3 regions of the Pseudomonas sp. NFXW11 genome follow, and region 1 is predicted to be linked to each of the others. Evidence: riboswitches for the same ligand, from Rfam matches in the RefSeq annotation. Region 1 holds a riboswitch; each other region holds the start of a gene.
The links. A riboswitch is a leader RNA that binds a small molecule or an ion and turns the genes downstream of it on or off. The one in region 1 is predicted to bind cobalamin.

Region 1 (4,869 bases):
CCGGCAGTTCGCTCGCCAGCGGATAGCCCTCGGCCTGCAGGGCCCTGAGGATATTCAGCGCCGCCGCCGGGGTGTCCAGGCCCACGCCGTTGCCGATGCGGCCATCCCGGGTCGGGTAGTTGGCCAGCACCAGGGCGATGCGTTTTTCGCCATTGGGTAAACGCCCCAGCTCGACCCAGCGCCGCGCCAGCTCGGCAACGAAATCCATGCGCTCGGGCTGGCCGCGGTAGCAGACCACGTCCGACTGGCTGCGCTCGCTGCGCCAGGCCAGGTCCTTGAAGCTGATGGGCCGGGTGATGATGCGCCCGTCGAGCTCCGGCAAGGCGATGTGCATGGCCAGGTCCCGCGGGCCCAGGCCCTGTTCGCTGTCCCGCCAGCCGGGTTCGTTGTCCTGGGCGCAAATCGCCTGGAGCACCGGGATATCACGGCGGAACGGCCGCAGGTGCGGGGCCTCCGGGCTGGACTGGGCAAACCCGGTGGTGTTGATGATCACCCCGGCACCGGCCTGTTCCAGCCAGTCTTCGACCTGGCTCAGGCAGCCGGGTTCCTTGAGGCTGGCCACAGCGATCGGCAGCGGGTTGAGCCCCGCGGCCTGCAGGCGCTGGCAGAACAGATCGATAAAGGCGGTATTGGCCGCCTGCAGGTGAGAGCGGTAGAACAGCAAGGCCGCCACCGCCTGCCCGGGCTGCCAGTCGGCTTGCCAGTGGCCGAGGCTCGCCTGGCTTTTAAGGGGGTGGTAGATCGCCGTGCGTGGCAGGGCCTGGGGTTCATCCCAGGGGTAGTCGCGGCCCAGCAGGCCGGCCAGGCAACGGTAGAAATTCAGCGCGTTGTCGCGCCCGCCCTGGCGCAGAAACTGCCACAGGCGGTCGCGCTCGGCGGCTGGCAAGGTGCTCAGGTCGCTGAGTTCCGGGTCGGGGCGGTCGTCCCCCGGCATCAGGATCAACTGCACACCGCGCCGCGACAGCTCCACCAGTTGCTCGACGCCATAGCGCCAATAGGCAATGCCGCCGTGCAGGGAAATCAGAATCAGCTTGGCGTGGCGCAGCACCTGGTCGACATAAAGGTCCACCGAGGCGTGGTTCTGCACCTGCATGGGGTTGGCCAGGCGCAGGCTGGGGTAGTCCGCGGGCAATTGCTCGGCGGCCTCCGCCAGCAACGCCAGGCTGGAATCGCCGCTGCACAGGATCACCAGCTCGGCGGGGGTTTGTCCAAGGTCGGCAATGTTGTCATCCGAGACGAAACCACCGGGCTGGGTCCTGAGCAGGTGCATGGGTCAGGCGCCGAGGGCGGCGCGCAGTTGCGCTTCCAGCTGGGCGGCGTCCAGCTCCTGGCCGATCAGCACCAGGCGCGTGGTGCGGGCTTCGTCGGCGCCCCACTTACGGTCGAAGTGCTTGTCGAAACGGGTGCCCACGCCCTGGATCAGCAGGCGCATCGGCTTGCCGGGGATGGCCGCGAAGCCCTTGACCCGGAGGATGCCGTGCTTGACCACCAGTTGGGTCAGGGCGTCCAGCAGCAGGCTTTCATCGGCCTCGGGCAGTTCGATGGAGATCGAGTCGAAGGCGTCGTGATCGTGGTCGTCGTGATCGTCATCGCCGTCGTGGTGATGGTCGTGGTGGCTGTGGCGGCCATCGATATGTTCCTCGGAACCGGCGCCCAGGCCCAGCAACACGTCCAGCGGCAGGCGACCGCTGCTGGCTTCGATGACCTTGACCGCCGGCGGCAGCTCCTCGGCCACTTCCAGGCGCACCTTGGCCAGGTCTGCGGGGTTGATCAGGTCGGTCTTGTTGAGAATCACCAGGTCGGCGCTGGACAGTTGGTCGGCGAACAGCTCATGCAGGGGCGATTCGTGGTCCAGGTTGGGGTCGAGCTTGCGCTGGGCGTCCACTTGATCGGGGAAGGCGGCGAAGGTGCCGGCGGCCACGGCCGGGCTGTCGACCACGGTGATCACCGCATCCACAGTGCAGGCGCTACGGATTTCCGGCCACTGGAAGGCCTGCACCAGGGGCTTGGGCAAGGCCAGGCCACTGGTTTCGATAAGGATATGGTCGAGATCGCCACGGCGCGCCACCAGCTCGCGCATCACCGGGAAGAACTCTTCCTGCACGGTGCAACACAGGCAGCCGTTGGCCAGCTCATAGACCCGGCCACTGGCCTCTTCCTCGGTGCAGCCGATGGAGCACTGCTTGAGAATTTCGCCGTCGATGCCCAGCTCGCCGAACTCGTTGACGATCACCGCGATGCGCCGCCCCTGGGCGTTGTCCAGCATGTGCCGCAGCAGGGTGGTCTTACCCGAACCAAGGAAGCCGGTGACGATGGTGACAGGGAGTTTGGCCAGTGTTTTCATCGGATGCCCCTTGGCAAAGGTGGCGGGCATAGGAGACGAGAACCGCAGCGCGAAGGCGCGCGGAGATTTCGCCACCGGATCACCCCGCCCGGTTGTAGTGAAAGTCTTGGATCGAGGCAGGTCTCCTGGCTGGGGGCTGGCCAGTCATTGGACTGACGGTTCCTGCGCCTTCCCGCTGGCGTCCTGGACGCGCTTGCAGTGGCCTTGCAGAAATCAAACCCTTCACAGTTGCGGGGGCAGCCGCGGCTTGAACCGCGTTCCCATCTTAGCTCCGGCTCAGGGCCAAAGAACCTCAATCGCGCAAGGCTACGCAGAGCGCGGGGGGCGGTCAATCGGCAATTGACGGCCCTGCCCCGCCCATGATCTCCTACACAACTTGTTACGGGTGCCCTTCACAGGGTGAAACGGGAAATCGGTGAATCACGGGCTTGAACAGGCCGTGCCAGTCCGATGCTGCCCCCGCAACGGTAAGCGAGCGAAGTGTCAAAGCCACTGTGCCCAGTGCATGGGAAGGCGACACTTGCCGGCATGGCGTGCATGACAGACACGGCCCCTGCCCCTCGCGAGCCCGGAGACCGGCCCGCAATACCAAATAACAAACCCGCGGTGGGCGGGCGCTGTTGCAAACCCTGCGTGGGCCTCACGCGGGGTTTTCCTGCGCCGCTTGCCGCTGACATTCCAGAGGGAAGCGCCATGTCGATCATCAGCAGCACCAGCAGCCATTCCGCCAGCAGCACCAGCACCCTGGGCCAGCGCCTGGTGGCCGCCATCAGCGCCTCGATCCTCGGCGCCTGCCTGGTGTACTTCGCCGGTTTCTCGCATATCGAAGCGGTGCACAACGCCGCCCACGACACCCGCCACAGCGCCGCCTTCCCTTGCCACTGAGACCTGCCGCCATGTTCAAGCGCATTGCCCAGACTGCAGGCTTCACCGGCCTGCTGGCCGCCCTGCTGCTGACCCTGCTGCAAAGCTTCTGGGTCGCCCCGCTGATTCTCCAGGCGGAAACCTACGAGAAGGCCCCGGCGGCCGAAGTTCATCAACATGCCGAAGGCGCCATGGCCGGCCATAGCCACGACGCCGAAGCCTGGGAACCGGAAGACGGCTGGCAGCGCGTGCTGTCCACCACCGGCGGCAACCTGGTGGTGGCCGTGGGCTTCGCCCTGATGCTGGCCGGCCTCTACACCCTGCGCGCGCCCAACCGCACCTCCCAGGGCCTGCTCTGGGGCCTGGCCGGTTACGCCACCTTCTGCCTGGCGCCAACCCTGGGCCTGCCGCCGGAGCTGCCGGGCACCGCCGCCGCCGACCTGGTGCAGCGGCAGATCTGGTGGGTCGGTACTGCCGCCTCCACCGCAGTGGGCATCGCGCTGATGGTGTTCGCCGGCAACTGGCTGCTCAAAGCCCTGGGCGCGGCGATCCTGGTGGTGCCCCATGTAATCGGCGCGCCACAGCCGGAAGTGCACTCGATGCTGGCGCCAGAGGCGCTGGAAGCGCAGTTCAAGATCGCCTCGCAACTGACCAACGCCGCTTTCTGGCTGGCCCTGGGACTGATCAGCGCCTGGCTGTTCCGTCGCGACCGCTACTCGGCATGATCGCAACCCGCGCAGCGCCGACCCTGGTGGTCGGCCTGGGCTGCCAGAAAGGCTGCCCGGCGAGCACGCTGCGCGAGTTGCTGGAACAGGTGCTTGCCGCCCATCGCCTGGAGCATCGGCAACTGGCGGCCCTGGCCAGCATCGACCTGAAGCGCAGCGAACCGGGCCTGCTGCAACTGGCCGAACAGCTGAGGCTGCCGCTGACCTGTTTCAGCAGTGCGCAACTGGCGCCCTACGCCCTGCGCCTGAGCCATCGTTCGCAGATCGCCTACGAACGCACCGGCTGCTACGGGGTGGCCGAAAGCGCGGCCCTGGCCATGGCCGAACAGTTGCATCCGGCCCCGGTGCAACTGCTGATTACCCGGCAAAAATACGCCCAGGCCACCCTGGCCATGGCCGCCTGGCGCTGAAATCGCCGATAATCCCCGCCCTTGATCATGAGCGTTGCTCATCTGAAGCCCCGCTCCCGCCCCTTTTGCACAGGACCACGGCATGACCGTCTATTTCATCGGCGCCGGCCCCGGCGACCCGGAGCTGATCACCGTCAAGGGCCAGCGCCTGATCCACAGTTGCCCGGTGATCATCTATGCCGGCTCCCTGGTGCCCCAGGCAGTACTCGAAGGCCACAGTGCCGTGCAGGTGATCAACAGCGCCGAGCTGCACCTGGAGCAGATCATCCAGGCCATCAGCCAGGCCCATGCCCTGGGCCAGGATGTGGCCCGGGTGCACTCCGGCGACCCGAGCCTGTATGGCGCCATCGGCGAGCAGATCCGCTGCCTGCGGGCGCTGGGCATTCCCTTTGAAATCGTCCCCGGGGTCACCGCCACCGCGGCCTGCGCGGCGTTGCTGGAAGCCGAGCTGACCCTGCCGGATGTGTCCCAGAGCGTGATCCTGACCCGCTACGCGGACAAGACCGCGATGCCCGCCGGCGAGGAA
Region 2 (4,869 bases), on a different contig from region 1:
CGTTGACCTCGCTGTCGAGGTAGAACACTGAAGGCACCTGGCGGCCCTGGTAGAGGGCCGCGGCGGCGGCGAGGTCGCTGTCCAGTTCGGCGATCAGTTGCCGGGCCCGGGCGTCCTTGCCCAGTAAGTGGCCCAGGGTCAGCAGGTCTTGGCGGATGTGCCCGAAGTAGTCCTCGTCGTGGCCGGCACAGGCCGACTCCAGCAGGTAGCTGCCCACGCCAATCGCAGCCAGGCGCTCGCGGGAGCTGAAGTTGTTGGGGAAGGCCGAGGCGAAGCCGCCCACCACCAGGTCCGGCTTGAGGCTGTAGAGCACCTCCGGCGAAGGGTATTGGCGGGCAATCACCGGCACTCCGTGGTAGTGCCCCTGGGCTTGGGCCTGGCCGTCGTCGTCGAGGTAGGCGACGCCGATCAGCGCCGGCCCGGCCCCCAGGGCCAGCAGCAGGTCGGCGCTGTGCTGGTTGAGGGCGACGATGCGCTGCGGCGCGGCCTCGAGGCTCCAGCTCTGGCCGCAGTTCGGGTAGCTGTCCGCCAGGGCGGGCAGGGCGCTCAGCCAGAGCAGCAGGGCCAGGCATTGAGGCAGGCGGTTTCTAGGCATGGTTGCGGCCTCCGTAAGGTGCGGCGATCTGCAGCGACGCAACGGGGTCGCCCGCCAGCAGGTGGCCTTCTACCAGTTGCAGCACCTGGGTGTCGTTCTGCACCCGGTACCAGCAGCCATCGGGGTGCACCGTGAGCACCGGCCCCAGGTTGCAGGGGAACTGGCAGGCGGTGCGGGTCAGCAGTACGCCGCCGGGCTGTTCCAGCAGGTCCAGGCGCAGCAGTTCGCGGCGCAGGGTCTTCCACAGCGGCAGGGCGCCACGCCTTACGCAGCGTGGGCCGGTGCAGAGGAACACCTGGCGGGCGTGGGGCGGCACCCGCGACCAGTCCGGGTCGCTGGGCACCGCATTGACCTGGTCGCAGCTCAGGTGGCGCTCGTGCTGGCTGATGCTGGCGCAGGCCAGGGCCGCATCCAGGCCGCGGCGGCCCAGGGCCTGGGCGGTGATCCACAGCCGCGGTGCCTGGGGATGGGCCCGGGCCAGGCGCCCCAGTTCGTCCCGCAGCCAGTCCAGGTAGGCGCTGTCGGAACTGGGCTCCAGGTCCACCACCAACAGGGCTGCGCCGTCCTCAGGCAAGGCTTCGCCCAGCGCCGCCCAGAGGCTGTCGAAACCGTCCAGGGTGTCGATCACCCGGGTGCTGGCGTCGTTACCGCGCAGCACCGCCAGCTCGCGGCGAAAGGCTTCGCCGAGGGCGCCGGCGAGCAGGCCGGGGCCGACAAAAAGCACTCGTTGATAATCCTTGTGCATGGCTGCTGTCCTCAGAAGCGGTAGGTGTAGCGCACCTCGGTGGTGAAGGGCCGTCCCAGGTTGTCCACCCGTGGGTTGTTGCTGGCGATGCTGGTGCTGTAGTCGCGGTCGAAGAGGTTTTCCACCAGCAGGCTCAGGCGGTGCTGCTGGGCCGCGTCGAGGTAGCGGTAGGCGTCGGCGTCCACCACCGAATAGTGGCCGTAGTCGACTTTTTTCGGGCTGTTGATCTGGCCGATGTAGCGGATCGCGCCGCCCAGGCCCCACATCCGATCCTGGGATTCGAAGCCCAGCCGCGAGCGGGCGAAGAAGCCGGGGATATTGCTCAGGGTCACGCCGTTGCGCGACTCCACCAGGTTGCGGGTCATGTCGGCCGAGAGGGTCCACTGCGGGCTGAATTGCCAGCGCCCGTCGACCTCGATGCCGCGTACCTTGATCCGGCCTTCGCCATTGGCCCAGTGGATGCCATCGAGGGCGATCAGGTCGTCGATCTTGCGCTGGAATACCGTGGTGCTGGCGTTGAACTCGCCGGCCAGCAGGCGGCCCTTGTAGTCCAGGCCCAGCTCGGCATTCACACTCTTTTCCGGCTTGAGGTTGCGGTTGCCCTTTTCATCCTCTTCGTTGGCGAACAGCTGCTCGGCATTGGGCAGCTTGAAGGCGCTGCCGAACTGGCCGCGCAGTTGCCAGTTGGGGGTCAGGTCGTACAGCGAGGTGAGCATGCCCACCGTGGCGCTTTCGCCGCCGCTGATTTTCTCGTGGCGCACGCCGATGCTCGGATGCCAGTCGGGCAGGGCCTCGAACACTGGGCGCAACTGGGTGTACAGGGCATTGGCCTGGGCCTTGTTGTCGTCGATTTTCAGTACGTCGTCCTGGCCCTTGAACCACTGGTTGTCGCTGCCGAACACCAGCACATGGCCGCCGTCCAGCTCGGCCTTGCCCTCGGCCTGCAGGCCCCAGTCGGTGAAGCCCCAGTAGTCGTTGTGGTTGATCACTTGGGTGGCGCCGCTGCTGGTGCTGTTGATGCGGGTGTAGCGGGTGTCCCAGTCGTTGATATGGCCCTTGACGAAGTAGCTGAAGCGCTCGCTCGGGCGCTGTTCGAAGGTGGCGGTGGCGATCTGCTGGATGCGGTCGTTGGTGGTCTTCTTGTTGTTCAGCGGGCGGGCGAAATCCAGGTTGGCGTCGCTGTACTGGTAGAACAGTTCCAGGCGCGAATCATCCCCCAACCCCTGGATCGCCTTGGCGCCGAAGGTGGTCACCTCGTAGGCGCGTTTCTTCTCGCGGGTGTTGGCGTTGTAGGCGCTGTTGCGAAACGGCTGGTAGCCGTCGGAGACGTTGTGGCTGATATAGGCCAGCAGGCCCAGGTCGCCCAGGCCGTTGCTAAGGATGCGCTCGACGCGGGCATCGCCGCTTCTGCCCATGAAGCTGTCCAGGCCCAGGTTGACCTCGCCGGAGGCGTCGCGGGTCTGCGGGCTGCGGGTGACGATATTGATCACCCCGGACACCGCTTGGGTGCCGAACAGCAGGCTCTGGCCGCCCTTGAGCACTTCGATGCGCTCAATGGCGTTGGCCGGCAGGGTATCCAGGTACAGGCCGCCGTACAGGCGGTTGTTCAGGCGCACGCCGTCCAGCAGGATCAGGGTGTCGTCGTTGCGGCCGCCCAGCAGGGAGTAGGTGCCGTAGTCGAAGGGGCCGTTCTTCGGCGCCACGTAGAGGCCCGGTACGTACATCTGCAGCACCCGGGTGATGTCGCTGCTGGGGCCGGCGCGTTCGATCTGCTGGCGGTCGATGATCTCCACCTTGCTGCCGTACTGGGCCATCTCGGCCACGGTGGTGGATTCCACCGACGGTGCGGAAACGAATTGCTCTTGCAGTTTCAGGCTGTTGTCGTCGGCCAGCAGTTGGGGGCTGATCAGGCAGCCGAGCAGGGCGCCGCCGAAGGTGCGGCGCGGGGCGCGCCAGTCGCGCGCAAGGAAGGTGTTGAAGGTTGTCATTCTTGGTCTTCTCGAAAGTGTTTTCGGGAAGCACGCAGGACGAAGGTAGCGGCCACGCGCACGCGACCATACCGGCCCATGCCCGCCCACCGCAGGATTGCCAAACAGAAGTTGCAGGCCGGTCTCCGGGCTTGCGAGGCTGGCGGCATCCGCCTTCCCATACCTGTAGGTACAGTGGCGTGTTGGATGCAGCACTCGCTTACCGTTGCGGGGGCAGCACCGGACTGGCCCTGGAAGAGGGCGCACCGGTTTCCCGTTTCACCCCATGCACGGCGGCATGGGGCACCTGAAACTGCGGGCATATTACGCAGCAAAGCTGCGAGCTCCAAGCGGCAAGCTGCAAACCAGAAGCTGTTGCTTCGAGCTCTACGCTTGCAGCTTGAAGCTTGCCGCTTGCACTGCTCTCACTGTGTCGCCTGGTTGCAGTTGCAGGCGCTTGGCGGTGAGGCGGTCCACCAGCAGGCAGCCGGACACCAGGCGCCCGGGGGCGGCGGTGATGCGGCAGCTTTCCAGGCGCCGGTTGTGGATCAGCCACAGCGGTGCCTGGTCGTCCGGGGTGCCCACCAGCAGGGGCAGGGTCTGGCTCTCGCGCACGCTGCGGATTTTCGCCACTTCGGCTTCGAGCAGCGGCCCGCCGTCGAAGATGTCGATGCAGCCCTGGTGGCTGAAGCCTTCGTCGCGCAGCAGGCTCACCGCCTGCGCGGTGCTGTGGTGGGCCTGGCCGATAGCGGCTTGCGCCTCGGGGCTGAGCAGGCAGGTGTAGAGCGGCTGGCGCGGCATCAGTTCGGCGATGAAGGCCTTGCCGCCATGGCTGGACAGGCGATTGGCCTGGTGGAAATCCATCTTGAAGAAGTGCCGCCCCAGGCTGTCCCAGAACGGCGAGCGACCCTGGCTATCGACCTGGCCGCGCAGTTCGGCCACCAGCTTGTCGCCGAACAGCGCCGGGTATTCGGCGACGAACAGCAGGCGCGCGCTGGACAGCAAGCGGCCGGTGTCGCCCCGGCGCTGGTCGCGGCGCAGGAACAGCGAGCAGAGCAGGGATTGCCCGGTCATCTCGTTACACAGGAACAGGGTCGGGATCTGCTTCTCGATGCCCAGCTCCGGGGCCCGGCCGCGGGTGATGCCAACTCGGTAGTTGTAGCTGGGTTCGCGCAGGCCAATCGCCCCGCTCAGGCCGCAGATGCCGATCACTTGCTGCTCGTCGTCCTCGAGCACAAACAGGTAGTCGGCATCGGCCCGTTCCACCTGGCCGGCAAAGGCGCGCTGGGCCCAGCGCACTCGCTGGGTCAGGCGCCCGGGATCGCTGGACAGGTCGTTCAGCCCACGGCAACTGCCGTCGAGCAGGGCCAGCACCGCCGGCACATCGGCGAGGCGGATCGGTCGCACAATCATTGCGCCGCTCCGTGGATCATTGGGGGGCAACTCATAGGGCGATGCCTCGCACCGCTTCGCCCGGGGCCAGTTGCAGGGCCTGGAGCATCGCCGCGTCGAGGCCGACCACATCGCCCGGGGCTTCGTCGAGGAGCGCGACTATCGCCCGA
Region 3 (4,869 bases), on a different contig from region 1:
ATGATCGAGGTTCTCGGCGAAGGCATTGACCTGGGTGCCGGCAGCCGCCAAAGGCTTGGCATCCTTGGGCCAGCCGATGGCCGGGGCGATGTTTACCGTGGGAATCAGTGTGGGGTTGGGTTGCGGCAAGCTGGGGTTGGGCCCGGTGCCATCGGCGACCTGCAGGCTGGACGTTTCGCCGCAGGCGGCAAGGCCGGCGGCGATGGCGACAAGCAAGGTGTGTTGAAGCTTGAACATGCTGATTTCCCTATGAATGCACAGACGTCGTAGTCATAGAGAAGCATAGCCAGCGGATAGTTGCCCTTGTCTAGCGGGCTTCCTTGAACAGTACCGCGACCCCGGGATGGTAGTTGCCGGCTTCGCTGTGCAGCTTGCGGTAGGCATAGGGGAAGTACCAGGCCACTGCGCAGCAGTGTTCCTTCTGCAGGTCGTCGAGCATGTCCTGGAGTTCTTCCGGGGTGGCGCTGTGCTGGGCCTTCTGCGGGGCGACGAACAGGCAGCCGAGCTTCAGGTCGCTGGCATAGCTGATTTTCTTCGCGTCGTTGGCAATGTCCTGCAGGGCTTGGGTCAGTTGCAGGCTGTTGACCCGTGGCCAGCGCTGGGTGGCCTGGATATAGGCGCGTTCTTCCTTGGTGGCCAGGTAGAGGTCGGTACGGGCATTGCGTGCGCCTTCTTCCTGCTGTTTCTTGCTGGGGCTGTGCTCCAGGCTGACCATCTCGGCCATCCAGGCGGCGGCGGAGAGCAAGCCCAGGTTGGCCTGTTCGTCGAACCAGTAAGGGGTTTCATTATCGCCGCGCACTGCGTTGTAGCGGTCAATGCAATCGAACCAGCGTTCCAGCATCGGTCGCAGGAATTCCAGCTTTGGATTGCTGATGATCATGCCTTGCATCGAACTCACCCCTTATTGTTGTGTGGCAGGACTGTTGATTTTGGATTGTGGCTATTTGATATCAGTGCTCTGAGTGTGGCACAAGTTTGGCGTCATTTTGTTGATGCAGTGCAATTTTCCGTTGCTTGTTGCGGCCGGCTTCAATTGACGCTCCACCCCCGACCCCTTAACCTTCGCGACTTGTTTCAGGTGCTCTGTGGCCGAGGGTCGACAGAGTGAAACAGGGAAGCCGGTCAGGGCCTGTTCCAGCGATGGAGCCGACGACGATTCCGGCGCTGCCCCCGCAACGGTAGATGAGTCAAGACTGCGCCTGATGCCACTGTGTCAAACCACACGGGAAGGCGCGCAGTCCGGCAGCGATGCCCCTCATGAGCCCGGAGACCGGCCTGATCCATCCAACGGCATCACGGTGGGCGATGCCAGGCTAGCGCCGTCCCGGTCTTTTCCTGCCCGCCGTTCCCCTGTCTCAATGGAGAGCAGCCCCATGAGTGAATCCCCCGATCGTGACGAGCGCCATCTGGCGCGCATGTTGCGCAAGAAAGCCGTGATCGACGAACGCATTGCCAACTCGCCCAATGAGTGCGGGCTGCTGCTGGTGCTGACCGGCAACGGCAAAGGCAAGAGCAGTTCGGCCTTCGGCATGCTGGCGCGTTCCATGGGCCATGGCATGCGCTGTGGCGTGGTGCAGTTCATCAAGGGGCGCAACAGCACGGGCGAAGAGCTGTTTTTTCGGCGTTTCCCCGAGCAAGTGCGGTTCCATGTGATGGGCGAGGGCTTTACCTGGGAAACCCAGGATCGCCAGCGCGATATCGCCGCCGCGGAAGCGGCCTGGGCCGTTTCCAAGGAGCTGCTGAGGGATCCGGAGATTGGCCTGGTGGTGCTCGATGAACTGAACATCGCCCTCAAGCATGGCTACCTCGACCTGGACCAGGTGCTCAGCGACTTGCAGGCTCGTCCGCCGATGCAGCATGTGGTGGTGACTGGCCGCGGGGCCAAGCCGGAACTGATCGAGCTGGCGGACACCGTCACCGAAATGGGCATGCTCAAGCACGCGTTCCAGGCCGGTATCAAGGCGCAGAAAGGTGTTGAGCTGTGAGTGTGAAACCATGACCGATGTTCGTCATTGCCCGGCGGTGCTGATCGCCGCTCCGGCCTCTGGCCAGGGCAAGACTACCGTGACCGCCGCCCTGGCCCGCCTGCACCGCAATCAGGGGCGCAAGGTTCGGGTGTTCAAGTGCGGTCCGGATTTTCTCGACCCGATGATTCTCGAACGTGCCAGCGGTGCCCCGGTGTACCAGTTGGACATGTGGATGGTGGGTGAGCAGGAAAGCCGCCGCCTGCTCTGGGAAGCCGCCGCTGAAGCCGACCTGATCCTGATCGAGGGGGTCATGGGGCTGTTCGATGGCACGCCATCCAGTGCCGACCTGGCGCGGCATTTCGGCGTGCCGGTGCTGGCGGTGATCGACGGCACCGCCATGGCCCAGACCTTCGGCGCCCTGGCCCTGGGCCTGGCGCGCTATCAGCCGGACCTGCCATTCGCCGGAGTGCTGGCCAACCGGGTCGGCACCTTGCGCCATGCGCAGTTGCTCGAGGGCAGCCTGACCGAAGGCCTGCGCTGGTATGGCGCCTTGTCCCGGGAGACCGGGATCGAGCTGCCCAGCCGCCACCTGGGGCTGGTGCAAGCCAGCGAGTTGAACGACCTGGACCTGCGCCTGGATGTGGCCGCTCAGGCCCTGGCCGACAGTTGCCAGGTAGCGCTGCCACCGGCCGTGGGTTTCGCCGCGCCAACCCCCGTGGCTTGCCTGCCATTGCTGGATGGCGTGCGCATTGCCGTGGCCCGGGATGAAGCCTTCGCCTTCACCTACGGTGCCAGCCTCGACCTGCTGCGCGCCATGGGCGCGCAACTGAGTTTCTTCTCGCCGATCCACGATGCCGAGCTGCCCGACGCCGACAGCCTGTACCTGCCTGGCGGCTACCCGGAGCTGCATCATCAGGCCCTGGCACGGAACACTTCGATGCTTGCGGCCATTCGTGCCCATCATCAAGCGGGAAAACCGCTGCTGGCCGAGTGCGGCGGCATGCTCTACCTGCTGGACTCGCTGACCGATGTCGAAGGCCAGCGGGCTGAATTGCTGGGGTTGTTGCCAGGCGACGCGGTGATGCAGAAGCGCCTGGCGGCCCTGGCCCTGCAAGCGGTGGAGCTGCCTGAAGGCAGTTTGCGCGGGCACACCTATCACCACTCCCTGACCAGCACCGGGCTCGAGCCCATTGCTCGCGGCATCAGCCCCAATGGCGGGCGTGGAGCGGAGGCGGTGTATCGCCAGGGGCGGATGACGGCCTCCTATGTGCACTTCTATTTCCCATCCAATCCGGCGGCGGTAGCGGCCTTGTTCATGCCGGGCGCGGTTGCCGCTCCGGGAGAGGGTGTCGCGGGTGAGTGAACTGGAGTTTTCCGCGGCCGAGCGCGAAGCGGTCTACAAGGCCATTGCCCAGCGCCGCGACATGCGCCATTTCGCCGGTGGCAGTGTCGCCCCCGAGCTGCTGCAGCGCCTGCTGGAGGCCGCGCACCAGGCCCCCAGCGTCGGCCTGATGCAGCCCTGGCGGTTTATCCGCATCACCGATCGAGCGCTGCGCGGGCGCATCCAACAGTTGGTGGAACAGGAGCGGGTACGCACCGCCGAGGCATTGGGGGAGCGTTCCGACGAGTTCATGAAGCTCAAGGTCGAAGGCATCAACGAGTGCGCGGAGGTACTGGTGGCGGCCCTGATGGATGGCCGCGAGCGGCATATCTTCGGTCGCCGGACCCTGCCCGAGATGGACCTGGCCTCATTGTCCTGCGCGATTCAGAACCTCTGGCTGGCGGCGCGCAGCGAAGGCCTGGGCATGGGCTGGGTCTCGCTGTTCGAACCCCAGGCCCTGGCTGATCTGCTGGGCTTGCCCAGCGGCGCCAAACCGCTAGCGGTGCTGTGCCTGGGGCCGGTGGATGAGTTCTACCCGGCCCCCATGTTGACCCTGCAAGGCTGGGCACAGCCGCGACCATTGAGCGAGTTGCTGTATGAGAATTACTGGGGAGTGAGTCAATGAGTGTGGCGTTGCTGAGTGTCGCCGGGGTGGCGCTGGATGCGCTGCTGGGCGAACCCAAGCGCTGGCATCCGCTGGTGGCCTTCGGTCGCCTGGCCGATCGTATCGAACAACGTTTCAATGCCGCAGGCCGTGGCTGGCGCAGCCATGGAGTCACTGCCTGGGTGTTGGCGGTGCTGCCCCTGACCTTGCTGGCCACCGCGCTGTCCTGGTTGCCCTATGTGGGGTGGCTGGTGGAAGCCCTGGCCCTGTACTGCGCCTTGGGGTTGCGCAGCCTGGGCGAGCACGTCGAGCCTGTGGCCCAGGCGCTGCGCAGCGATGACCTGGATGAGGCGCGACGTCGGGTGGGCTATCTGGTCAGCCGCCAGACCAGCGAACTGGACGCCACCGCGGTGGCCCGCGCGGCCACCGAGTCGGTGCTGGAAAACGGCAGCGATGCAGTGTTCGCTGCCCTGTTCTGGTTTGCCGTGGCCGGTGCGCCGGGGGTGGTGCTCTACCGACTGAGCAATACCCTGGATGCCATGTGGGGCTATCGTAACGAGCGCTTCGAACGCTTCGGCTGGGCCGCGGCGCGGATCGATGACCTGCTCAACTACCTGCCTGCACGGCTGGTGGCCCTGACCTACGCCCTGCTGGGCAAGACTCGCCTGGCATTGCGCTGCTGGTGGCGCCAGGGGCCGACCTGGGACAGCCCCAATGCCGGTCCGGTGATGGCGGCCGGGGCCGGTGCCCTGGGGGTGGAGCTGGGTGGCGCGGCGGTGTATCACGGCGAGCTGCACCAGCGTCCGCAGTTGGGCGAGGGCGAGCCGGCCAGTGCCATTTCCATCGACCGTGGCTGGCAACTGGTGCAGCGGGGCGTGTGGTTGTGGTTACTGATTCTTTGCCTGGGGGCGCAATTC

Region 2: it holds a riboswitch for cobalamin, as region 1 does, so the genes downstream of both, J4P02_RS23300 (TonB-dependent receptor plug domain-containing protein) here and cobW (cobalamin biosynthesis protein CobW) in region 1, are expected to answer to the same signal.
Region 3: it holds a riboswitch for cobalamin, as region 1 does, so the genes downstream of both, cobO (cob(I)yrinic acid a,c-diamide adenosyltransferase) here and cobW (cobalamin biosynthesis protein CobW) in region 1, are expected to answer to the same signal.

Annotation. Positions count from the first base shown of each region.
Region 1 is NZ_JAGEKI010000014.1:141,223-146,091, forward strand. It holds gene cobN (cobaltochelatase subunit CobN) at 1-1,270, opposite strand, end outside; gene cobW (cobalamin biosynthesis protein CobW) at 1,274-2,344, opposite strand; cobalamin riboswitch at 2,443-2,654, opposite strand; cobalamin riboswitch at 2,711-2,942, shown strand; gene J4P02_RS21215 (CbtB domain-containing protein) at 3,038-3,229, shown strand; gene J4P02_RS21220 (CbtA family protein) at 3,241-3,933, shown strand; gene J4P02_RS21225 (cobalamin biosynthesis protein) at 3,930-4,343, shown strand; gene cobM (precorrin-4 C(11)-methyltransferase) at 4,426-4,869, shown strand, end outside.
Region 2 is NZ_JAGEKI010000017.1:6,580-11,448, reverse strand. It holds gene J4P02_RS23310 (ABC transporter substrate-binding protein) at 1-595, opposite strand, end outside; gene J4P02_RS23305 ((2Fe-2S) ferredoxin domain-containing protein) at 588-1,340, opposite strand; gene J4P02_RS23300 (TonB-dependent receptor plug domain-containing protein) at 1,352-3,328, opposite strand; cobalamin riboswitch at 3,428-3,633, opposite strand; gene J4P02_RS23295 (arginine N-succinyltransferase) at 3,695-4,720, opposite strand; gene J4P02_RS23290 (arginine N-succinyltransferase) at 4,752-4,869, opposite strand, start outside.
Region 3 is NZ_JAGEKI010000028.1:47,200-52,068, forward strand. It holds gene J4P02_RS29190 (PQQ-dependent sugar dehydrogenase) at 1-237, opposite strand, end outside; gene J4P02_RS29195 (hypothetical protein) at 308-889, opposite strand; cobalamin riboswitch at 1,060-1,293, shown strand; gene cobO (cob(I)yrinic acid a,c-diamide adenosyltransferase) at 1,374-1,985, shown strand; gene J4P02_RS29205 (cobyrinate a,c-diamide synthase) at 1,996-3,330, shown strand; gene bluB (5,6-dimethylbenzimidazole synthase) at 3,323-3,973, shown strand; gene cbiB (adenosylcobinamide-phosphate synthase CbiB) at 3,970-4,869, shown strand, end outside.